3 regions of the Pandoraea sp. genome follow, and region 3 is predicted to be linked to each of the others. Evidence: predicted binding sites of a transcription regulator. Region 3 holds the regulator's gene; each other region holds the start of a gene.
What was found. Region 3 encodes LexA, which represses DNA repair genes until DNA is damaged. Its sites were predicted from a motif close to ACTGTATNNNNATACAGT; they were not measured.
Positions count from the first base shown of each region.

Region 1: a site for LexA is predicted at 1,819-1,836, ahead of ACE3UG_RS02685 (ATP-dependent helicase). Genes of this name have one in related genera too.
Region 2: a site for LexA is predicted at 1,567-1,584, ahead of recA (recombinase RecA). Genes of this name have one in related genera too.

Region 1 covers NZ_JAYRUC010000002.1:239,427-247,535, forward strand. Annotated here, with positions in the region: gene ACE3UG_RS02685 (ATP-dependent helicase) at 1-1,759, opposite strand, end outside; gene ACE3UG_RS02690 (DUF72 domain-containing protein) at 1,926-2,858, shown strand; gene ACE3UG_RS02695 (voltage-gated chloride channel family protein) at 2,855-4,192, opposite strand; fluoride riboswitch at 4,331-4,409, opposite strand; gene ACE3UG_RS02700 (catalase) at 4,570-6,039, opposite strand; partial or broken gene ACE3UG_RS02705 (cysteine desulfurase family protein) at 6,313-7,470, opposite strand; gene ACE3UG_RS02710 (saccharopine dehydrogenase C-terminal domain-containing protein) at 7,753-8,109, opposite strand, start outside.
Region 2 covers NZ_JAYRUC010000007.1:175,934-184,042, forward strand. Annotated here, with positions in the region: gene ACE3UG_RS07855 (sensor histidine kinase) at 1-679, opposite strand, end outside; gene ACE3UG_RS07860 (response regulator) at 748-1,437, opposite strand; gene recA (recombinase RecA) at 1,640-2,704, shown strand; gene recX (recombination regulator RecX) at 2,802-3,347, shown strand; gene ACE3UG_RS07875 (DUF2889 domain-containing protein) at 3,657-4,343, shown strand; gene sucC (ADP-forming succinate--CoA ligase subunit beta) at 4,340-5,506, shown strand; gene sucD (succinate--CoA ligase subunit alpha) at 5,589-6,470, shown strand; gene ACE3UG_RS07890 (TerC family protein) at 6,626-7,354, shown strand; gene ACE3UG_RS07895 (pilin) at 7,584-8,108, shown strand.
Region 3 covers NZ_JAYRUC010000015.1:109,796-117,904, forward strand. Annotated here, with positions in the region: gene typA (translational GTPase TypA) at 1-1,810, shown strand, start outside; gene ACE3UG_RS13855 (enoyl-CoA hydratase/isomerase family protein) at 2,024-3,136, shown strand; gene ACE3UG_RS13860 (hypothetical protein) at 3,178-3,642, opposite strand; gene lexA (transcriptional repressor LexA) at 3,823-4,476, opposite strand; gene ACE3UG_RS13870 (asparaginase) at 4,839-5,879, shown strand; gene glxR (2-hydroxy-3-oxopropionate reductase) at 6,226-7,128, opposite strand; gene hyi (hydroxypyruvate isomerase) at 7,354-8,109, opposite strand, start outside.

The DNA of each region.
Region 1 (8,109 bases), on a different contig from region 3:
TGAGCACATAGACCGAGTGCCACTCCTGCCCTTTCGCGCTGTGGATCGTCGACAGAATCAGATAATCTTCGTCGAGCAACGGGGGGCCGGATTGTGCACTCGTGGCGTCAGGGGGATCGAGCGTGAGTTCGGTCAGGAACTGTTCACGCGAGCCATACGTGCCCGCAATGCGCGCGAGCTGTTCAAGGTCGGCCTGACGCACGGCCGCGTCATCGAAGCGTTGCGTGAGCAGCGGTGCATACCAGCGCAGTGCCAGGTCGACATCGGCGGGCCACGCGAGGCGCGAGTCGTGCAATGTCGTGAAAACGTCGACGAACGCTCGCCAATCGGTCGCGGCAGCCGACGGCGGCTTGAAGTCTGCAAGTACATGCGCGGGCGTGGCCGATGCCGACATGGCGTCGAGCAGGCGCGTTGCGCTCACCGGTCCGATACCGGGGATGAGTTGCGCCACGCGAAACCCCGACAATCGGCTAGCCGGGTTGTGCGCCCATCGCAGGATCGACAGCATGTCCTTGACGTGCGCCGCCTCGAGAAACTTCAAGCCACCGAATTTCACGAACGGAATGTTGCGTCGCGTCAGCTCCAGTTCGAGCGCCGCGCTATGGCTGCCGGTACGAAACAACACGGCCTGCTGCATCAAGCGCGTGCCAGTCTCCCGTTGCGCCAGTACCTGATCGGCGACCCATCGCGCTTGTCCCGTTTCATCGCTCACGTTCACGAGTTGCGGCTTGCGTGCCGAGTGCCGATCGGTCCACAGCGCCTTCGCGTAGCGCTCGCTCGACTCGGCGATGACGGCATTGGACGCATCGAGAATCGGTTGTGTGGACCGGTAGTTGCGCTCGAGCGTAACCACATGCGCAGGCTCGGCAAACTGGCCCGGGAAATCGAGAATGTTGCGGATCGTCGCCGCCCGGAACGCATAGATCGACTGAGCGTCGTCGCCGACGACGCTCAGGCCGCGTCCGTCCGGTTTCATGGCAAGCAGAATCTGCGCCTGCAGCCGGTTGGTGTCCTGATACTCATCGACAAGAACATGATCGAAGCGTGCGCCCAGTTCGCGCGCGAGTTCCGGCGCGCTCATCGTCTCGGCCCAATACAGCAGCAGGTCGTCGTAATCGAGCACGTGCTGCGCCTGCTTCGCGTCGACATAGGCGCCGAAAAGCGTCTTGAGTTGCGCCTCCCATTGCGCACACCATGGAAAGTGCTTCGCGAGCACTTCCGCGAGCGGCGCCTGACTGTTCACCACGCGCGAATAAATCGAAAGACACGTTCCCTTGAGCGGAAAGCGCGATTGCGTCGCGGAAAAACCGAGTTCATGCCGCGCGAGTCCCAGCAGATCCTCGGCGTCGCTGCGGTCGTGAATGGTGAAAGCTTCCGACAAACCGATGCGCGTTGCGAAGTCGCGCAACAGACGCGCGCCGATCGCATGAAACGTTCCAGCCCACGGCAGCGATGGCGGCTGCGACGACGCGAGCCCCAGCACCTTCTGCAGCACGGCGCCCACGCGCCGCTCCATTTCACCGGCGGCACGGCGCGAGAACGTGAGCAGCAGGATGCGATTGGGGTCGGCCCCGCGCACGATCAGATGCGCCACGCGATGCGCGAGCGTGCTGGTCTTGCCCGAGCCAGCCCCAGCGATAACGAGCAGTGGCCCACCGGGCGCGCCGTCGTCACCCACGCCGTAGTCGACGGCCTCGCGCTGGCGGTCGTTGAGTTCGGCCCACGGGTCGCGGGCGGGAGCAGTCGGCTGTTCGGACATGCGAGATCTTGGAGCGTCACGACAATTCAGGCGGTTGCCCGAAAGTACGCTCATCGAGTACTGTATATTCATACATTATAACGACGGCATCGACGCCCATCGAGCCTCTTCGGAAATTGAGACGAATCCTGGTTTCCACCCCGCTGACCGTTCACTGGTTGGCCGCATGACGATTCGCATCGGCACGTCGTCGTGGACCGACCCGACGCTCATTGCATGCCAACGGTTCTATCCGCCGGGCGTCGCCACGCCCGAGGCGCGGCTGCGCCACTACGCGTCGCAGTTCGATCTGGTGGAGGTCGACAGCAGCTACTACCGCTTGCCCGACCCTGCCGTGGCATGGCGCTGGACACAGCGCACGCCCCCGTCGTTTCGCTTTCACATCAAGGCGTTTCGCGCGTTCACTGGCCATGCGACGCCGCGCTCGGCGCTCCCGGCCGATATCGCGCGGGCGCTTGGCGCTCCCGCCGAAGCGCCGCCAGGGCCGGAGCGCCGGCTTGCGCCGCACGACATCCCGACCGAGCTCAGCACCGAATTGTGGCGCCGCTATCTCGAAGCGATTGAGCCGTTGCGTCAGAGCGGGCAACTGGCGGCGATCCACTTCCAGTTCTCGCCGCGCGTGCAAAACGACCGGGCCGGGCGAGCGCTCGTCTTCGAGACCGCGCGGCGGCTCGATGGCGAGCCGCACGCGATCGAGTTTCGTCACCGGAGCTGGTTCGACACGCCCTCGCGCGAAGCCGCCACGCTGGCGATGTTGCGCGAGACCGGGGCGGCACATACCATCGTCGACAGTCCTGGCGGACTCGACAACACCGTGCCAGCCGTGTGGGCGACAACGCGCGACGACCTGTGCGTCTTACGTCTGCATGGCCGGAATGCCGCCGCGTGGAACCGGCAAGGTGTCGGCGCCTCGTCAGGACGCTTCGTGTATGAATACAGCGCGAGCGAACTGATCGACATTTCGGCGCGCGTCCAACGGATCGCCGCGCAGGCCGACGATACCCACGTTCTCTTCAACACCAATCACGAAGATCAGGGCATGAAGAACGCGTCGGCGTTTGCGCGCGCCCTCACCGGTCTCGCCCACGGCGTGTCTTAGGGGCTTCGCGTATCGTCCGTCGCTGCGGCGCCGGCCCTGCGCGCCTTGCGCCACGCAGGCAGGTCGGCGAGACGCGCGCCTTCAGGCACGCCGCCATGCTTGCCCAGTCCGACGCGTTGCGCGCGATAGATGCCTGTGTGTCCCGAGCAGAGGTAGGCCAGCACACAAGCGATCGCCGCATAGCCGCCGATCTGTGGGCCGAAGATCTCGATGGCCATCAGCGTCGAGGCAATGGGCGTGTTGGCCGCTCCGGCGAACACTGCCACAAAGCCAATGCCGGCGAGCACGGCCGCTGGCAACGTCAAGACATGCGATAGCGCGTTGCCCAGCGTCGCGCCGATATAGAACAGCGGCGTCACTTCCCCGCCCTTGAAGCCCGAGCCGAGCGTGATGACAGTGAAGAGCGCCTTGCCGAGAAAGTCGTACCAAGGAAGCGAGGTATGGAATGCGTCGACGATGGTCGGGATGCCCAGGCCGAGGTATTGCGGCGTGCCGAGCACCGTGGCTGCCACCGCGACGAGCGCGCCCCCGGCGAACGGCCGCAGCGGGGCGTAGGCGATGCGTCGCTTCATGAAGGCGGAGGTGGCGTGCGTGGCCTGTGCGAAGGCCATCCCGGCCAGTCCGCAAAGCACGCCGGCGGCGGCGGCACTGAGTGCGCCCGTGAGCGACATCGACGCGGCGAACAAGCCGGGCGCGATCGTGTATGCGGTGTGATGCACACCCAGGGCGCGCGTGACGGCGTCGCCGACCAGCGCCGCGACGACGCACGGCAGCAAGGCGTCGTAACGCAACCGTCCGATGGCAAGCACCTCCAGGCCGAACACGGCGCCCGCGAGCGGCGTGCCGAAAACCGATGCGAAGCCGGCCGCAATGCCTGCCATCAGCAGCACACGGCGTTGTTCGCCGGACAGCCGGAAGACGTGGGTCAGTTGATCGGCCAATGCACCGCCCATCTGCACGGCAGTCCCTTCGCGCCCGGCGGATCCGCCGAACAGATGCGTGACGACCGTGCCGAAGAGCACGAGCGGCGCCATGCGCAACGGCACGACGCGTTGCGGATCGTGAATCTCGTCGATCAACAGATTGTTACCTGCCTCGACACGGGCACCGAAACGCAGATACAGCCAGCCCACGGCGAAGCCGGCGAGGGGCAGCAAACCGAGCAGCCAGGGGTGCAGCAGGCGGGTATCGGTCGCGAAATCGAGCGCTATGAGAAACAGGGCCGAAGCCGTGCCGGCCATCACGCCGACGAGCGCCGCAAGCGCGCTGGCATGCGCCGCGCGCGGCAAGACATCGACCAGATCGCGCAATGGGGAATCGTGGAACATCTTCATGGTGCAGAACGTTGAGACGAGCGACGTCGTCGACACATTGCCTGAACACTGCCGGAAGGGAATCAGGATGCGAGGGAAAACGAGGAAAAAACGAGAGAAGCCCTCGTACGCATAGCCCGCAACCTCCCGGCACGCCAGGATCTTGCAGGCATCATCAGCCCCTGGGAAGGGCGGTTTGCGCAACGAACGCCGGAGGTATGCCATCTCCGCGAAGCAGCCGCCATGCTATCAGGAAGCGCGCGCGCTCACAATGCGCAGCAGCTTCCGACACGCATGGCCCACTCGGCGCCAAGCCCCGCCCGTACCGGAACGACGGTGACGATGGGTGGCATCGTCACCGGCCGGCACCGGCACGTCGGTATTGAAACGCTTACCGCTTACCGCTTCGCGGCCTTCACCGCTTGTTCGATACGCGCGCCGACCTCCGGATCGATTTTCTTCCAGTAGTCGAACGCGCGCTCAAGCACGGGACTTCGCACCCCGGCGAGCAATGCTCCCGACACGGTCTCGACAAGACGTGCACGCCCTTCGTCGTCGAATACCTTGCGCACGAGATCGCCCGGTTGTGAAAAATCGTCGTCCTCCGGATGCAACGTGTAGGCGCTGCGCACCATGTCCCCGTCGGACGCCCAGCCGTCCTCGGCAGGACCGGTCTGGTCGGCATACGGGCGAGCGCCGCTGTTGGGCACATAGGTCGGCGCATTGCCGCTGTGCTCGAATGCCATGTGGCCGTCGAACATGTACGACTGCACCGGCACCTTTGGACGATTGACCGGCAGTTGGTGGAAGTTCGTACCGATGCGATTGCGTTGCGCATCGTTGTAAGCGAAGGCGCGTCCCAGCAGCATCTTGTCGGGCGACAGGCCAATGCCCGGCACCGTATTGCCTGGCGAGAACGCCGCTTGCTCGATCTGCGCGAAGAAGTTTTCCGGATTGCGGTTGAGCGTCATCTTGCCCACCTTGATCAGCGGGTAGTCCTTGTGAGACCACGTCTTCGTCAGATCGAACGGATTGAAGCGGTACTTCTTGGCATCGGCATATGGCATGACCTGCACCGACATGACCCAGCTCGGGTGCTCACCCCGGGCGATGGCATCGAACAGGTCGCGGCGGTGGAAGTCGGCGTCCTGACCGGACATGATCGCCGCTTCCGCGTTGGAGAAGAACGCCATGCCTTGTTCGGAATGGAAGTGGTACTTGACCCAGAATTTCTCGCCGCTCGCGTTGATCCACATGTACGTATGCGAACCATAGCCGTTCATATGGCGCCAGGTGCGCGGCAGGCCGCGCTCGCCCATCAGATAGGTCACCTGGTGCGCCGACTCCGGGTTGTTCGTCCAGAAGTCCCATTGCATGTGGTTGTCACGCAGCCCCGAGTCCGGCAGACGCTTCTGACTTCGGATGAAGTGCGGGAACTTCATCGGGTCGCGCACGAAGAAGACGGGGGTATTGTTGCCGACGAGGTCGTAATTGCCTTCGTCGGTATAGAACTTCAGGGAGAAGCCACGTACGTCGCGCCAGGTGTCAGGGCTGCCAGATTCGCCAGCGACGGTGGAGAAACGCGCGAGCATGTCGACCGTGGCCCCTTTCTTGAACAGCGCGGCCTTGGTGTAACGGCTCACGTCCTCGGTCGTCTCGAACACGCCGAAGGCACCGGCCCCCTTGGCGTGCGGCTGACGCTCGGGCACCTTCTCCCGATTGAAGTGGGCCATCTGTTCGATGAAGTGAACGTCGTGAAGCAGCAGCGGGCCATCCGCCCCGACCGATAGCGTATTTCGATCGCTGGCTGCCGGTGCGCCTGCACCGGTTGTCGATCCGGTGTCCAGACGTTCTTTCTCTTTGCTCATAATGACCTCCGACGTGAAGGTGGGTGGGGAGTGGGGAGAGAATGAGACGGTTGGATTGCGCCATGTCACCCATCGTTCAAAACATCATACAAGACGACAGGACTCACTCGCAGGCGTCCGAAGCGTTGAATATTCTTCAACGGGCGATGGATCGCTCCCGCCCGTCCCTCGCCCCGCTTCCCTTCTCCCCTTCCCCCCTTCCCGCCCTTCTCCTGCGCGCCGTATCACAAGGGGCCCACCCCGGCCGGCGACCGCAGCGAGCGTCAGCGCTCAGGCGGCCAACGCCCGGCACTGACTGACGGCCCGTTCGAAGCAGGCAATCGCGAAGTCGACCGACGCTTGCGTCGTAAAGCGTCCGAGGCTCACGCGCACCGTGCGGCTTGCGGCTTCGCTGTCGAGACCGATCGCGCTCAGCACGTGAGATGGCCGCCCCGAGGCCGAGTTGCATGCCGAGGTCGACGAAACCGCCAGATTGCCGTTGAGCATGAACGTGAAAAACCCCGCATGCCCGACCGTCAGGCTCAGCGTGTGGGGAATGCGCCGGGCGTGCGCGGCGTTGTGCACCACGCCTTCGAGTGCCCCTACCCCATCGAGCAGGTGGCGGCTCAGTTGCGCGATGCGCGCATTGTCGGTCGTCATCGCCTGCATCGCCAGCTCGCACGCGGTCCCCATGCCGACGATCTGATGCGTGGCCAGCGTCCCCGAGCGCAAGCCACGCTCATGGCCACCGCCATGCATCTGCGCCGCGATGCGCGCCATGGCGCTCTTGTTCACATACAACGCGCCGATGCCCTTCGGGCCATAGACCTTGTGCGCCGACATCGACAGCAGGTCGATGCCCATCGCCTTGACATCGATAGGGGTCTTGCCGAGCGCCTGTGCCGCATCGACATGCAACAGTGCACCCGCCGCATGCACCACCTCGGCGATGGCCGCGACGTCGGTCAACGTGCCGAGTTCGTTATTGACGAGCATGACCGACACCAGCCCCGTATCGGGACGCAGCGCCGCCGCAACGGCATCGGCGCTGATCTCGCCGGTGGCCGATGGCAGCAGATACGTGACGGGCACGCCACGGGCTTCCAGACAGGCCATCGTGTCGAGGATCGCCTTGTGTTCGAGCGCACTTGTCACCAGATGCGGGCGAGACTGCGCCAGTTCCGAATACCCCTTGAGCGCGAGATTGTTCGACTCGGTCGCGCCGGACGTCCACACGATTTCGGCAGCGTCGGCCCCGATGAGTGCCGCGACCTGTGCACGCGAGCGCTCCACGAGACGACGCGCACCGACGCCCGCCGCGTGCGAACTCGACGCCGGGTTGCCGAAGACGCCGTCCACGCCGAGACAGTCGGACATGGCGGCAATGACCGCCGCATCCGCCGGCGTAGTGGCTGCGTAATCGAAGTAATGGAGTGGTTCTGTCTCGCGCATGATCGGCCCCGGATAAAAAAGTGCCTCGATCGTACGCGCGAGAAACGAGAAAAGGCTTGCGGAATCGCCCTACAGTTAGGATTTTCGGGTAAATATCCTCCCAAAAATGTCAAAAATATAGAAATTCCATCTCGTCGCAACCGAGTGCACGCCCTGCACTACAACAACGACATGGCTACTTCGCGCGCGCCGCCGGGCGCGTCGTCGCAACGACGGCCCGGGGGTGGCGAACGCTGCTTGGCGGGTTGTCGCGATGCCTTTGCACGGCGTGCCGGGCTTTCGTCACGAGAGGGATTCGATATGCGTCGAATGCGCGTACGCCTGACCGAACCGATTGGCCAGAAAATCCGGCAATGCAATCTGTTCCTGCCGCACGAAGCCGCGTTGAGGCAACTGTCCGGCGAAAAACATGTCGACGGCGGCGCAAATGGCCGATGCCGTGGTGATCTGAATCGCACTGGCGCTGTGCCCGTTGTTGCGCTCCGCGAAGATCTTCCTCGCAAATACCTCCTGGGTGAGCACTCCGGCCCGAAGGCCGCTCACGACCACGAAGATGAGCACCACGTCCTGCAAGGTACTGGGCACGGCGCGCTTGAGAATCGTCTTGATCGTTTCCTGATCGTCCTTGAGCCTCAGTTC
Region 2 (8,109 bases), on a different contig from region 3:
GCGCCACGTGTGGCAAATCGACATAGGTGAACGCTACGCGAATGTCGTTGCCGCCGATGGTCTCGTCGCGAAACTGGACCACGCCCGGCTGCGGTCGGTCGTCTTCATGCGGCAGCGGCAGGTCCGCAGTACCGCCGACGAGTTCCCCCTTCGCCCCGAGTACCTGAAAGTAGACGTTATCGGTCGCGTCGGCGCGCAGCAGGTCGCGAGCCGGCATGGGCAGCGTCAGTGTGACCTGTCCGCGATCGGAATGAACTTGCTGGGCAAGGACGTAAGTGTTGGTCTCGAGCGCCCGGTCGAACGGCCCGTTGGCAATCGATTTCGCGACGAGATACGTCACGGCAATACTCATCGGCCAGAGCAGGAGCAGCGGCGCGAGCATCCAGTCAAGGATCTCGCCGAACAGCGAACGAGGCGGCGGGTCCGCCTCGTGCTCGAGCGGCGCGCCAAAGCCGGGGCGCACGAACGGATCAGTGTACGGATCCGCGTAGGGATTGGCGTAGGGATCGGCGTAGGGGGCGGAGTCAGGCTCGGCGTAGGGGGCGAACGGATCGTCGGCGCCGGAGAGTGGGGGGGCGTCACGTTTTGCGGACACGCCGCCTGCCGAACGGGACGATTGAGCGGAAGCGTCCGAGTCTGCGGGGGTGGCGCGATGAGGGTGACGAAAGCTCGGACGCATCGGGCGGGAAGGCTAAAGTGGCAGGGACGGCGGGCGCCGCTCGACGCACTACGCTGGTTGCGACGCTGTCAGGCTGCGTTGGCCGGAGCGGCGGCCGGCTTTTCCAGACAATACCCCAACCCGCGGATCGTGGCGATGCGCACGCCGCTCGGCTCGATCTTCTTGCGCAGCCGGTGCATGTAGACCTCGATGGCGTTGTTGCTGACCTCTTCGCCCCAGCCGCACAGGTGGTCGACGAGTTGTTCCTTGGAGACGAGCCGGCCGGTGCGCAGCAGCAACACTTCGAGCAACTCGAGTTCGCGAGCGGACAGGTCGAGCATCTGCTCATGAATATAGGCGGTGCGCCCAACCTGATCGAAGCTGAGCGGGCCGTGACGGATGACCGTCGAGCCGCCGCCCGCACCGCGCCGGGTCAACGCCCGCACGCGGGCTTCGAGTTCGGCCAGCGCGAAGGGCTTGGCCATGTAGTCGTCTGCGCCGAGGTCGAGACCTTTTACGCGGGCGTCGACGCTGTCCGACGCCGTCAGGATAAGCACCGGCAGATGGGAATTGCGCGCGCGCAACCGACGCAGGACTTCGTGACCGGGCAAGCGGGGCAGACCAAGGTCGAGAATCAGCAGGTCGAACGTCTGGGCGGAGAGCGCGGAATCGGCTTCGAGCCCGGTCTTGACGTGATCCACGGCGTAGCCCCCCTGGCGCAGCGAGCGGATCAGGGCATCGGCCAGAATGCTGTCATCCTCTGCGATGAGAATTCGCATGGGCGTGATAGGCTTGTGTAGGCACCGTCGCCTGACGGCAGCGGTGTGTCTCCTGTGATGTTGCGGCGCGTGGTTCGCGGCTTTTTTTGTCGTTTCGGCGCTTTCTGACAACAGGCACTTGCAAAGAGCACTGGTTTTTTATACAGTACTGGCAATCACGCCTCACTCGAGCCGTCTCGCTCATCATATCAAAGGACGATTCATGGAAGAAAGCAAGAAAGGGTCTGCCAATCTGTCGGCCGAGAAAGGCAAGGCGCTCGCCGCTGCCCTCGCGCAGATCGAGAAGCAATTCGGCAAGGGCTCGATCATGCGTCTGGGCGACAGCGAGGTCGAAGCGGACATCCAGGTCGTCTCGACGGGGTCGCTTGGGTTGGACATCGCCCTTGGCGTGGGAGGACTGCCGCGCGGCCGCGTGATCGAAATCTACGGGCCGGAATCGTCGGGTAAGACGACCCTCACGCTGCAAGTCGTGGCGGAAATGCAGAAAATCGGCGGTACCTGCGCGTTCATCGATGCCGAACATGCGCTCGATGTCGGGTACGCAAACAAGCTGGGCGTCTCGGTGCCGGAACTGCTCATTTCGCAGCCGGACACGGGCGAACAGGCACTCGAAATTGCCGATGCGCTGGTGCGCTCGGGGTCGATCGATCTCATCGTCATCGACTCGGTGGCAGCACTTGTGCCGAAGGCCGAAATCGAAGGCGAGATGGGCGATTCGCTGCCGGGCTTGCAGGCGCGTCTGATGTCGCAGGCGCTGCGTAAGCTGACCGGCACCATCAAGCGTACGAACTGCACGGTGATCTTCATCAACCAGATTCGCATGAAGATCGGTGTGATGTTCGGCAACCCGGAAACGACAACGGGCGGTAACGCGCTGAAGTTCTACTCGTCGGTGCGTCTGGACATTCGCCGTATCGGCTCGATCAAGAAGGGTGACGAGGTCGTCGGCAACGAGACTCGCGTCAAGGTCGTCAAGAACAAGGTGTCGCCGCCGTTCCGTGAAGCGATTTTCGACATTCTTTACGGTCAGGGGATTTCGCGCGAAGGTGAAATCATCGATCTGGGCGTGAACGCCAAGGTCGTTGAGAAGGCGGGCGCCTGGTACAGCTATAACGGCGAGAAGATCGGCCAGGGCAAGGACAACGCACGGGAATTCCTGCGCGAAAATCCGGACATCGCCCACGAGATCGAGAACAAGGTGCGTGCATCGCTCGGCGTGACGGCGATCAACGAAACCGGCGAGATCGAAGCAAGCGACGAAGCCTGAGGCCCTGCCATCGGAGCGGCAACGTGAAGCCAGATGGCGTCGCGTTGCCGTTTTTGCTTTCCGCGCCCCCCTGCTTTGATTTCGCCACGATGAGGTCATGATTACTCGCCGCCTTCCCAGAGATCCGAATGCACCGCCGCCGCAACCCGGCGACGAAGCGGTTGCGGTCAAGCCGTCCCGCAAACCCGCTCTGAGCCTCAAGGCGCGCGCACTCTCGTATCTTGCCCGCCGCGAGTACAGCCGGGCTGAACTGCGCCGCAAGCTGGTGCCGTACGCCGACGCCGAGAAACCTGAGGCGCTCGATCACGTACTGGATACCCTTGAGCAGGAGCGCTGGCTGTCCAACGAACGGTTTGCCGAAAGCGTGGTGAACCGGCGCGCGTCGCGCATGGGGACGACGCGTATCGTTGGAGAACTCAGGCAGCATCAGGTCGATGCCGAGACCGTTGCCGCGCTCGCGGAGCGACTCCGTGAGACTGAACTCACCCGCGCCCGTGCGGTATGGCAGAAGAAGTTTGGCGAGATCGCCTCGACGCCCGAAGGGCGAGCCAAGCAGATGCGCTTTCTCGCCTCGCGCGGTTTCTCGCGTACCGTTATCAGCAAAATCGTGCGTGGTGCCGACGAATTTTCAGACGACCTATAACGTGCGTTCCATCGCCTTCCTGATAAATAAGTTGTCATTCACCGGTGAGATGCCCTGACCCCTGCGAGCGTGCAACCTCGCATGCATGCCGGCGTGACATAACGCCGAATCTCGCGTGACGCGTCGTGCCACGGTTATCGCGATATGGCGTTGCACCATACGGCCCTCGGTTGACGAATTGCGATAACCCGACCAATGAGTCGGTTAATTCGGCCTTATGCGACGGGCTTCTGCTGCGCTGCGGCAGAGACCCTCGTCGCCTATGCTAGAATTAAGACCTTTCTGCGTTCATGCATTGCACACTCTCGCATGCCGCTCTCTGAGCCTGCCTCTCGTACCCTGCGTCACCGCCGCACGATCGCTGTCGAAGCGTTTTCGCGCGACGATGGCCTATGGGACATCGAAGCCCGTCTAACCGATCATAAAGATCGGGATTTTCCATTGGCAACGGGACTTCGCAGGGAGGGCACGCCGATTCACGAGCTATGGCTGCGGGTGACGATCGATGAGAACTTCGAGGTGCATGACGCCGAGGCTGTCTCCGACTGGGTCCCTTATCCCGGTATTTGCGACCAGATCGGTCCTGACTATCGCCAATTGATCGGACTTAACCTGCGACGCGGCTTCCGCCACGCGGTCCGCGAGCGCCTTGGTGGCGCGGCGGGTTGCACGCATCTGACAGAACTCTGCAGTGTCCTGCCCACGGCAGCGATTCAGGCCTTTGCCGGTGTGGTCATCCACACCCCCGATACGGCGCTCAAGGCCGCCAACGATGCCGATCCTTCGGCACCTCCTTTCCAACTCGGACATTGTCACGCCCTGAGGTTTGATGGCGAGGCGGTGCGCCGGTTTTACCCGCGCTGGTTCAACGGCCGCGCAAACGATCGAGCGAGCGAGCCCACGACGCCCGTCACAACAGAAGCGGTGCGCGATGGTGCCTCGTCTCGCAAGCTCGAACCCAAACTTCCAACTCAGCAAGAAGGGAATCACGCATGAAGATTCATGAGTATCAAGGCAAGGAAATCCTCCGGAAATTCGGAGTCGCGGTGCCCCGCGGCATTCCGGCGTTTTCCGTGGACGAGGCCGTGAAGGCAGCCGAAGAACTCGGCGGTCCGGTTTGGGTGGTCAAGGCCCAGATTCACGCAGGCGGTCGCGGTAAGGGCGGCGGCGTGAAGGTTGCCAAGTCGATCGAGCAAGTGCGCGAATACGCCAGCCAGATCCTCGGCATGCAACTGATCACGCACCAGACCGGTCCGGAAGGTCAGAAGGTCAATCGCCTGCTGATCGAAGAAGGCGCCGACATCAAGAACGAACTGTACGTCAGCCTCGTGGTCGACCGCGTCTCGCAGAAGATCGTGCTGATGGGTTCGAGCGAAGGCGGCATGGACATCGAAGAAGTCGCCGAAAAGCACCCGGAACTGATCCACAAGGTCATCGTTGAGCCGTCCGTCGGTCTGACCGACGCGCAAGCCGACGATCTGGCCAAGAAGATCGGCATCCCCGACGCTTCGATCTCGCAAGCCCGCACGATCCTGCAAGGTCTGTACAAGGCCTTCTGGGAAACGGACGCATCGCTGGCCGAAATCAACCCGCTGAACGTGAGCAGCAACGGCACGGTCACCGCCCTGGACGCCAAGTTCAACTTCGATTCGAACGCCCTGTTCCGTCACCCGGAAATCGTCGCGTACCGCGACCTGGACGAAGAAGATCCGGCTGAAGTCGAAGCCTCGAAGTTCGATCTGGCCTACATCTCGCTCGACGGCAATATCGGCTGTCTGGTGAACGGCGCCGGTCTGGCCATGGCCACGATGGACACCATCAAGCTGTTCGGCGGCGAGCCGGCGAACTTCCTGGACGTGGGCGGTGGCGCCACGACCGAGAAGGTCACCGAAGCGTTCAAGATCATGCTGAAGAACCCGAACCTGACCGCCATTCTGGTCAACATCTTCGGTGGCATCATGCGTTGCGACGTGATCGCCGAAGGCGTGATCGCAGCCTCGAAGGCCGTCTCGCTGAAGGTGCCGCTGGTCGTGCGCATGAAGGGCACGAACGAGGACCTGGGCAAGAAGATGCTCGCCGAGTCCGGCCTGCCGATCATCTCTGCAGACAGCATGGAAGAGGCTGCCCAGAAGGTTGTCGCGGCTGCCGCAGGCAAGTAACCAGAACAGTCGAAAACGCAGCGGCGCGCCGCCCCGAGGGTGTGCGAACGCTGCCCGGCAACCGGATGAAGGAAATCAAGCAATGTCGATTCTGATCAACAAAGACACCAAGGTCATCACCCAAGGTATCACTGGCAAGACCGGCCAGTTCCATACCCGCATGTGCCGCGAATACGCGAACGGCAAGAACGCGTTCGTTGCGGGCGTGAACCCGAAGAAGGCTGGCGAAGACTTCGAGGGCATCCCCATTTTCGGTTCGGTCAAGGACGCCAAGGCGCAGACCGGCGCCACCGTGTCGGTGATCTACGTGCCGCCCGCAGGCGCTGCTGCTGCGATCTGGGAAGCCGTTGAAGCCGACCTGGATCTGGCGATCTGTATCACGGAAGGCATTCCCGTTCGTGACATGATCGAAGTGAAGGACCGTATGCGTCGCGAAGGTCGCAAGACCCTGCTGCTCGGCCCGAACTGCCCGGGCGTGATCACGCCGGACGAACTGAAGATCGGCATCATGCCGGGTCACATCCACAAGAAGGGTCGCATCGGCGTGGTGTCGCGCTCGGGTACCCTGACGTATGAAGCCGTGGGCCAGTTGACCGCACTGGGTCTGGGCCAATCGACCGCCGTGGGTATCGGCGGCGACCCGATCAACGGTCTGAAGCACATCGATGTCATGCAGATGTTCAACGACGATCCGGATACGGACGCCGTGATCATGATCGGTGAAATCGGCGGTCCGGACGAAGCGACGGCTGCCGAATGGATCAAGGGCAACATGAAGAAGCCGGTCGTCGGCTTCATCGCGGGCGTGACGGCGCCCCCGGGCAAGCGCATGGGCCACGCCGGCGCGCTGATCTCGGGCGGTGCCGATACGGCGGAAGCCAAGCTCGAAATCATGGACGCCTGCGGTATCAAGGTGACCAAGAACCCGTCGGAAATGGGCCGCCTGCTCAAGTCGGTACTGTAATTCCCGCCGGACGGCCGTGTTGCATCCGCCGGTAACGGCGGATGCGAGCGAGGTCATGAAAAGGGAGCCCGGAGCATCGGGCTCCCTTTTTTGCTATGGCTTGTGCAACGTCATTCGTTTCATTCGTTTCATTCGTTCCCAAGGATATTTCCGCCATGCTTGCGTTTTTTGCCGAGCTGAACTGGACCGCGGTCCTGCAGATCATCATGATCGATATCCTGCTGGGTGGCGACAATGCCGTGGTGATTGCGCTCGCCTGCCGAAACTTGCCGGCCAAGCAACGTTTGCAGGGTGTCTTGTGGGGCACGGTCGGGGCAATCGTGCTGCGCGTGATCCTGATCGCTTTCGCCGTGACACTGCTCGCCGTGCCCTACCTCAAGGCGCTGGGGGGGCTGCTGCTGCTCTGGATCGGTATCAAGCTGTTGGTGCCCGAGCATGATGCACACGACAGCGTAAAACCCGCCGACAAGCTCTGGGCCGCAGTCAAGACGATCATCGTCGCCGATCTGGTGATGAGCATCGACAACGTGATTGCCATTGCCGGCGCGGCGGAAAGTGCGTCTGAACACCATCGGTTGCCGCTCGTGATCTTCGGTCTGCTCGTGAGCATTCCACTGATCGTCTGGGGCTCGCAATTGGTGCTCAAGGCCCTCGACCGGTTCCCATTCATTGTCATGGCCGGCGCGGCCCTGCTCGGTTGGATCGCGGGCGGGTTGATCGTCTCGGACCCGGGTATCGGTGGCCTGCTGCACCTGCCGGGCGCGGCGGCCCAATACACGAACTACGTGGCGTCTGCGATCGGCGCGCTGCTGGTCGTGGTGGTCGGCCTCGTGCTCAAGCGTCGCGCCGACGCACGTCAAGCGCGTGCAACCTCTGCGGAATAATCGAGTCCATTGCCAGGACCGTCGTTCTCGGTACGGTGGGGGCCTTCAGGGGGAGATTGCTTCCCAATCGGACGAATCGTCTTGTCGTGGACCGAGACGATTCTCCTTACCCAAACGGCGCCACCCGATTTTGATCTGTGGCAGGGCACCGACGGATGGGGGTGTGGCATACTCCGCCCACTTCCCCTATGTCCCTTTTGTTTTCATTGCTTTTGCAGGGAGTTACACAATGCGTCGTTTCGGCCACCGGACCACCGGTATCGCCAAGTCCCGGGGTTTCACCCTGATCGAACTGATGATCGTGTTGGCGATCATCGGCGTGCTGGTCACGGCAGGGGTTCCCTATCTGCAGAATTATCTGGTGCGTGCACGCGTTGTCGAGGGGCTGGGTGCTGCGGCGTCGGCGAAGGTACTCGTGAGCGAGAACGCCATGCACGGGGCGCCGTTGAACAGCGGCTGGCAGGCGCCGAGTGCGACCGACAACGTGAGCGCCGTGAATATCGACCCGACGAGCGGCAATGTGACGGTCGCCTACACGCAACGCGCGGGTGACGGTGCGATCGTGCTGGTGCCGACGAGCGCCGACAGCGACGGCACGCCCAAGGCGCTCGTGGTCGGCAAGGCCCCCCCAGGACAGATTGTCTGGACGTGTTACGCGCAGGGCCGCGAAGGGGCCCCCAGCGGTGCGACGTTGCTGGGTAAGCTGGCACCGCCGGAATGCCGTGGCGCTGCCGCGGGCGACAAGCGCCGCTGAG
Region 3 (8,109 bases):
TCTCCGTAATATCGCCATCATCGCGCACGTCGACCACGGCAAAACCACGCTCGTCGACAAACTGCTGCGCCAGTCGGGCACTTTCCGCGAAAATCAGCAGATCGCTGAACGCGTGATGGACTCGAACGACATCGAAAAAGAGCGCGGCATCACGATCCTCGCCAAGAATTGCGCCGTCGAATACGAGGGCACGCACATCAATATCGTCGACACACCCGGACACGCGGACTTCGGCGGTGAAGTGGAACGCGTGCTTTCGATGGTCGACAGCGTGCTGCTGCTCGTCGACGCCGTCGAAGGCCCGATGCCGCAAACCCGCTTCGTGACGCGCAAGGCGCTTGGCCTCGGTCTGAAGCCGATCGTGGTGGTCAACAAGATCGATCGTCCGGGCGCACGTCCGGAGTGGGTGATCAACCAGACGTTCGACCTGATGGACAAGCTGGGCGCCACCGACGAGCAACTCGACTTCCCGGTCGTCTATGCCTCGGCCTTGAATGGCTTCGCCAGCCTCGATCCGGAGGCGCGCGAAGGCACCATGCGCCCGCTGTTCGACGCGATTCTCGAGCACGTTCCGGTGCGCGAGGCCGATGTCGACGCGCCGCTGCAACTGCAAATCAGCTCGCTCGACTACTCGACGTTCGTCGGTCGCATCGGTATTGGCCGTATCACGCGTGGCCGCATCAAGCCGGGCCAGCAAGTGGTGATGCGTTTCGGTCCGGAAGGCGAAGTGCTCAAGCGCAAGATCAATCAGGTGTTGACGTTCCAGGGTCTGGAGCGCGTGATGTCTGACGGCGCCGAAGCGGGCGACATCGTGCTGATCAACGGGATCGAAGACGTGGGCATCGGCGCGACGATTTGCGACGTGGACACGCCGGAGGCCTTGCCGCTGCTGACCGTGGACGAGCCGACGCTGACCATGAACTTCTGCGTGAACACGTCGCCGCTGGCCGGCCGTGAAGGCAAGTTCGTGACGAGCCGTCAGATCCGCGACCGTCTGAACAAGGAACTGAATCACAACGTGGCGCTGCGCGTGAAGGACACGGATGAAGATTCCATCTTCGAAGTGTCGGGCCGTGGCGAACTGCACCTGACGATTCTCATCGAGAACATGCGTCGCGAAGGCTATGAACTGGCCGTGTCGCGTCCGCGCGTGGTGCTCAAGGAAATCGACGGCGTCAAGCACGAGCCGTACGAAATGTTGACCATCGACGTGGAAGACGATCACCAGGGCGCGGTCATGGAGGAAATCGGCCGTCGCAAGGGCGAAATGCTGGACATGGTGTCGGACGGTCGTGGTCGCACGCGTCTCGAGTACCGCATTCCGGCGCGCGGCCTGATCGGCTTCCAGGGCGACTTCCTGTCGATGACCCGTGGCACGGGCTTGATGAGCCACATTTTCGATGCCTACGCGCCGCTCAAGGACGGTACGCTGGGTGAGCGTCGCAATGGCGTGCTGATCTCGCAGGACGACGGTGCTGCGGTGGCCTACGCACTGTGGAAGCTGCAGGATCGCGGCCGCATGTTCGTGTCGCCGGGCGACGCCCTGTACGAAGGCATGATCATCGGTATCCACAGCCGTGATAACGACCTCGTGGTCAACCCGATCAAGGGCAAGCAACTCACGAACGTGCGTGCGTCGGGTACCGACGAAGCCGTGCGTCTGGTGCCGCCGATCGCGATGAGCCTCGAATACGCCGTCGAATTCATCGACGACGACGAGTTGGTCGAAGTCACGCCGCAGACGATTCGTTTGCGCAAGCGTTACCTCAAGGAACACGAGCGCAAACGCGCTTCGCGTGAAGAGAAGTAAAGCCGGCAATGGCAAAGCGGCGTAGCGGATGACCCTCCGCTGCCCGCCGGCGCCAGTCTGTTGGAGAAAGAGCCGGTGCTTCGCGCCGGCTTTTTTGTTTTTGTTGCGGTCGCTGAAATGCGGTGCATCGGCGTTCGCATGCTGTCGATAGCCCCCGAGGATTGCGCTGTTAGCGCGTCCGTTCCGTTGACGTTTCTGAAGCACACGCCAGACATGACCGAATTTGTTCGAACCGAAATCCGTGGCCGCATTGGCTTTATTACCCTGACTCGCCCGAAGGCACTCAATGCCCTCTCGCACGACATGATTCGTGCGATGGCGTCGGCGCTCGATGCTTGGCGTGACGACCCGAGCGTGCTCGGTGTCGTCTTGCAAGGCGAGGGCGAAAAGGGTTTGTGCGCGGGTGGCGATATTCGCCATTTCCATGAGGCCATTAGCGCCGGGCGTACCGACATCATGGATTTCTTCACGGACGAGTACACGCTCAACTACACGATCGCCACGTACCCGAAGCCTTACATTGCGTTGATGGACGGCGTGGTGATGGGGGGGGGCATGGGAATCTCTCAGGGGGCGGCACTGCGCATCGTCACCGAGGCCACGCGAATGGCCATGCCGGAGACGGCTATCGGCCTGTTTCCAGACGTTGGTGGCGGAATATTCCTTGCAAATCTTGCGGGCCATCTGGGTGAGTACCTTGGCACGACTGGCATCGTGTTTGGTGCCGTCGATGCGTGCGAAATCGGTCTGGCCGACGGGGTCGTCCCGCGCGGCTCGTTGCCTGCGCTTTGTGAGTTGCTGGCGAACGGCGTTTGGTCGAACAGCGAAGCGGTACTCGATGCTGCGCGGGCCTTTGTCCGCGATTGCTTGCCGCCTGCCGGGTTGACCGCGGGCAAGCTCGCACCGCTGCGCGACGTGATCGATCGGCATTTCGGCTTGCCGGATATGCCGACTGTCCTGGCGTCGCTCAAGCGCGAAGCCCGCTGCGAGTATTCCGGTTGGGCGCAGGAGACTGAAGACCTGTTGCGCACCAAGCGTTCGCCGCTGATGGTTTGCGTCACGCTGGAGCAGGTACGACGGGCGCGCAAGCTGTCGTTGGCAGACGAGTTGCGTGAAGAGTGGCTGATGATGCGCAGCGTCTTTAATCTCGACGGCCGTACAGGCGCGGAAGGTGTCGAAGGCATACGCGCGATGGTTGTCGACAAAGATCACGCGCCGCAATGGCAGCACGCCAGCATCGAAGCGGTAAAGCCTGCTGACGTTGCGCGATTCTTCGACGGCGAGCGTCTTGGTGCGGACAATCCGTTGCGCGAACTCGGACGGTAAGTAAGTCGTCGCGAAACGCGGCGGCAGGCTTGCCTGAGTGCCTACACCGCCGCCAGGCAGAACTGCTCGCCGACGGCCTGATCGAGTTTGCGGCAGATATCGGCCATGCTGCCTACCATCACGATGTGCGACACGTCGCGATACACGCGCACATCGCGCACATCGTGGTCCTTGTGGTCCTTGAAGCCCTCGTAGCCCGCGTGCCTGCCCGGCCTGCCGAGCGTTTCGCACCGTTGAAGGGCCCGCACATTGCGCGATGTTTTGACGGCGTTCCCGGTGGGGCACGCGCGACGCGATGCCAACGCCACGGCGGCCGCGAGCGTCCGGGGCAGGGCGGTGCTGCGCGCTCGCGCAGGCACGGTGTAGGAGCGCGCAATCGCCGGTGCAGCGGCAAACGGCCCGGACAAGGCCGACAGCCCGTACACGGCCGAGAGCCGTGCCTGCGACGACACCCGGACACGCGTTTGACCAAATGACGTACGCAGCAAACCAAAGAGTCGAGCCATGATGCGATCCTTTCTCCAATGCCGGTCAGAGGGACGCGTCCTGCCACGTATTTCTCAAATCGCGGGCGAAGCAGGGCACAGGCGCCGGACCGAGCCCGGCGCAGTCGGAAATGCAAATGTTCAGAACGTCAGGGACTGCGCGATGAATGCACTCGCGAGTCGCAATCCCCGAGGGCGCGCCTAGAGATCGTTATTGCGGATCAAGCCGACCGCAATCCCCTCCAGCGCAAAGTCACCGCTACCTTCGTTGACATCGATGTTCTCGAAGTCCGGGTTCTCCGCAATCAGTTCGACGCCCCCCGGCACACGGTGAAAACGTTTGACGGTCACATCGTCGCCGATTCGCGCCACGACGATCTGGCCCTCGCGCGCATCGGCGGCCTTCTGTACGGCCAGCAGATCGCCATCGAGAATGCCTGCGTCGCGCATCGACATTCCGCGCACCTTCAGCAGGTAGTCGGGTTGGCGCGCGAACATGTTCGGATCGCATTGGAAGTTGCGTTCAATATGTTCCTGCGCAAGGATCGGGCTACCGGCAGCCACGCGCCCGACGAGCGGCAGCGACAGTTGCATCAGCCCCATATGGGGCAACGTGAACTGATGCGCTCCGCCAGCTTCGTCCAGACGCTTGAGACGGATGCCGCGCGATTGACCGGCGGCCAGTTCGATCACCCCTTTGCGCGCCAGCGCCCGCAGGTGCTCCTCCGCAGCATTGGCGGAGGAGAAGCCGAGTTCGGCCGCGATCTCTGCGCGTGTGGGCGGAAAGCCGGAGCGCTCGATCGCTTGTCGGATCAGTTCGTAGACCTGCTGTTGACGTGCGGTAAGTTTGATCATGGGATCACTGTATGGAAGCACAGGTGGCTGTATTTTTGTACAGTGTTTAAAAAAAGGCAAGGGAAAACTTCATGTCAAGCGCGAAGTTCTCGCTGTGCCGGGGATTGCTTGTGACCCATTTCGCCGCGCCGGTGTTCGGCCAGTGCTCGTTTGAGCGGGCGTTCCGATCGATGTCTGGAGATATCCGATGGCGGGAGCCCACCGTGCTTCGGCTCGAGAGCGTGTTTGAACTGAGCGCCTTGTTCGGCACGCTTGCGCGCTTGCGTCATTTGGGCGTGGCATGTCCACGATCTCGCCGGCTGCGCCGGGATCGATACTTTCAGCAATTGGGAAGCCGAGCAGTATTAGATACAATCGGTGGCATGACTTTGCCTTCATTCAACCCGATTCCTCATTACACCGTGTCCTCGGGCGAGTTGCCGCGCATCGCGCTGCTCGCCACGGGCGGCACGATCGCGGGCAGCGCGGCCGACGCGACGCGCACCTCCGCTTACCAGGCCGGGGCGCTTGGCGTTCAGGATCTGCTTGCGGCCGTTCCGGCGCTGGGTAGCGTTGCGCACATCCACGCGGAACAGGTCGCGCAGATCGATAGTAAGGACATCAACGTGGCGCTCTGGCAGAAGCTGGCCGCACGCGTCAATGCCTTGCTCTCGCAGCCCGATGTGGCCGGTGCGGTCATTACGCACGGTACAGATACGCTGGAAGAAACGGCGTATTACCTGCATCTCACAGTCAACAGTCGCAAGCCGGTCGTGCTGACGGCGGCGATGCGACCGGCGACGGCGCTCTCTGCGGACGGACCGCTCAATCTGCTTAACGCTGTGCGCGTGGCGACCGACCCGATTTCGGCTGGACGCGGCGTGATGGTTGCCCTCAACAACCAGATTCACAGCGCGCGCGATGTCGTCAAGACGAGCACGTACAAGGTCGACGCGTTTCACTCCCCGGAGATCGGTGTACTCGGCTGGGTGCAGGATGAGCGCGTTGCGTATCAGCGTGCGGCGTTGCAGTACCACACCGTCGAGAGCGAGTTCGTCGGACTCTCGGGCGAGTTGCCGGCCGTGGAAGTCGTGTCGAGCTACGCGGGCGTGTCGCGTATCGCGGTCGATGCGCTGGTTGAAGCGGGCGTGCAGGGCATTGTGGTGGCGGGCACGGGCAATGGCTCGCTGCATTCGCTGCTGCAACAGGCGTTGGCCGACGCCGTTCAGCGCGGCGTGACGGTCGTGCGTGCATCGCGCGTGGGCAGTGGCCACGTGATGCACAACGGCGCGGCGCCCGACGATCAGTACGGCTTCGTGAGTGCCGGCAACCTGCACCCTTTCAAGGCGCGCGTGTTGCTGATGCTGGCCTTGCAGGCAGGCGTGCCGCGCGAGCGCATGCAGAGTCTGTTTGCCGAGTATTGACGTCCCCCCTTTCGGAAGGGACAAAAAAATACGGCGCAAGTCGCTCGTTTGATCGACTTGCGCCGTGACGCTCGGCGAGGCGTAGTGGTGTCGCTTACGTCTGCGCCCGTTCTCTGCGGAACCTGCTGCAGTTCCTTCCATCTTCCTGCTCACGGCGTTGACAGCCGCTTCCTTCGTCTTCTCGCGAACTACCCCGTAAGGGTCGGCCGTTCGGGCATGCAGCGGAGCCGACCGTGGCGTGTGTCCGGAGGGGGGCGGCAGGTGGATACCGGACCTTGCAGCCCGGCATTCGCCAACGTCCGCCGTCTCTCCCTGATGGCCTGGCGTTACCGATCGGATCGGTGAATTACGCCACGGTATGATTGGCGAGCATTTCCAGCGCGCGCACCATGCCCGAGTGATCCCACGCGGCGCCACCGTTGGCGGCACAGGCGTTGAACAGCTCCTGGCACGTGGCCGTGTTCGGCAGCGAAACGCCGAGCGCCTTCGCGCTTTGCAGCGCCAGGTTCAGATCCTTCTGATGCAGGGCGATGCGGAAGCCCGGTTCGAAGTTGCGCTTCACCATACGCTCGCCGTGTACTTCGAGAATGCGCGACGACGCGAAGCCACCCATCAGTGCTTCGCGCACTTTCGCCGGATCGGCACCTGCCTTCGACGCGAACAGCAGGGCCTCGCCCACGGCTTCGATCGTCAGCGCGACCACGATCTGATTGGCGACCTTGCAGGTCTGGCCCGCACCGCTCTCGCCCACGAGCGTGATGTTCTTGCCCATGAGTTCGAAGAACGGCTTCACATCGTCGAACGCAGCTTGCGAACCGCCCACCATGATCGACAGCGAGGCAGCCTTCGCACCGACTTCGCCGCCCGAGACCGGCGCATCGAGGTATTCGGCGCCCAGCGCCTTGATCTTCTTCGCGTATTCCTTTGTTTCGATCGGCGAGATGGAGCTCATGTCGACGACGATCTTGCCCGCCGAGAGGCCTTCGGCCAGACCGTCCTGACCGAACAGCACCGCGCCCACGTCAGGGGTATCCGGCACCATCACGAAGACGATGTCGGCACGCTTGGCGACTTCCTTGGCCGACGTGCAGACCGTGGCTTGACCGTCGATCAGATCTTGCGGCGGCGTGCGGCGCTCATACAGGAACAGCTTGTGACCGGCGTTCTGCAGATGCTTCGCCATCGGCGCGCCCATGATGCCAAGACCAATGAAACCGAGTTGTGCCATTTCGAGACTCCTTGTTGCCAAAGTTTGAAGTGTTGTCGCCAACGGTCAGACGAGCGGGGCGGTGCCGTGCTTCCGCGCTCTCGCGTCCCCCGTGCTCCGGCCGCATGCCCCCTGCATGCGGCCGGCGGGGCCCTTCCTCGTCGAAACCCGGTTGGCCGGCGCACCGCGTCCGGCCGGTGTGCCTTTGTTTCGTGCGCACGCCGCCGGGGGAGGCGCCGCGCGCGGGGAGCGGGGGTGAATTAGCGGTTACGCGGCTTCGCGCAAGCCCGCCGCCTTGAACCAGCCGAGGCCATCGGTCGTGGTGGTGGCCGGTTTGTACTCGCACCCGATCCAGCCGTTGTAGCCAATGCGGTCGAGGAACGCGAACAGGTAGGCGTAATTGATTTCGCCCGTACCCGGCTCATTGCGGCCCGGGTTGTCCGCCAGTTGCACATGCGCGATGCGCGCGAGATTCGTCTCGATGGTCTTGGCGAGTTCGCCTTCCATGCGCTGCATGTGATAGATGTCGTACTGCAGGAACAGGTTGTCCGAGCCGACGGCGTCGAAGATTTCCAGCGCCTGCTTCGTACGATTCACGAAGAAGCCTGGAATGTCGTACGTGTTGATCGGCTCGACCAGCAGGCGGATGCCTTCGGCCTTGAGGGCGTCGGCGGCGAAGCGCAGGTTGCCCACGAGCGTGTCGCGGGCGACTTGCGTCGACAGATCGGCACCCTGCTTGCCCACGAGGCAGTTCAATTGCTTCACGCCCAGCGCTTTGGCATACGTGATGGCTTCGCCCACGCCGTCGCGGAATTCGGCCTCGCGTTCGGGGAAGATGGCAATGCCGCGCTCGCCCGCTTCCCAGTTGCCGGCAGGCAGGTTGTGCAGCACGAGGTCGAGCTGGTATTGGTTGAGCTTGTCGGCGATCTGGTCGCGATGAAACGCATACGGGAACAGAAACTCCACGCCGCGAAAGCCCGCCGCGGCGGCCGCCTTGAAGCGGTCGAGGAACGGCACCTCGTT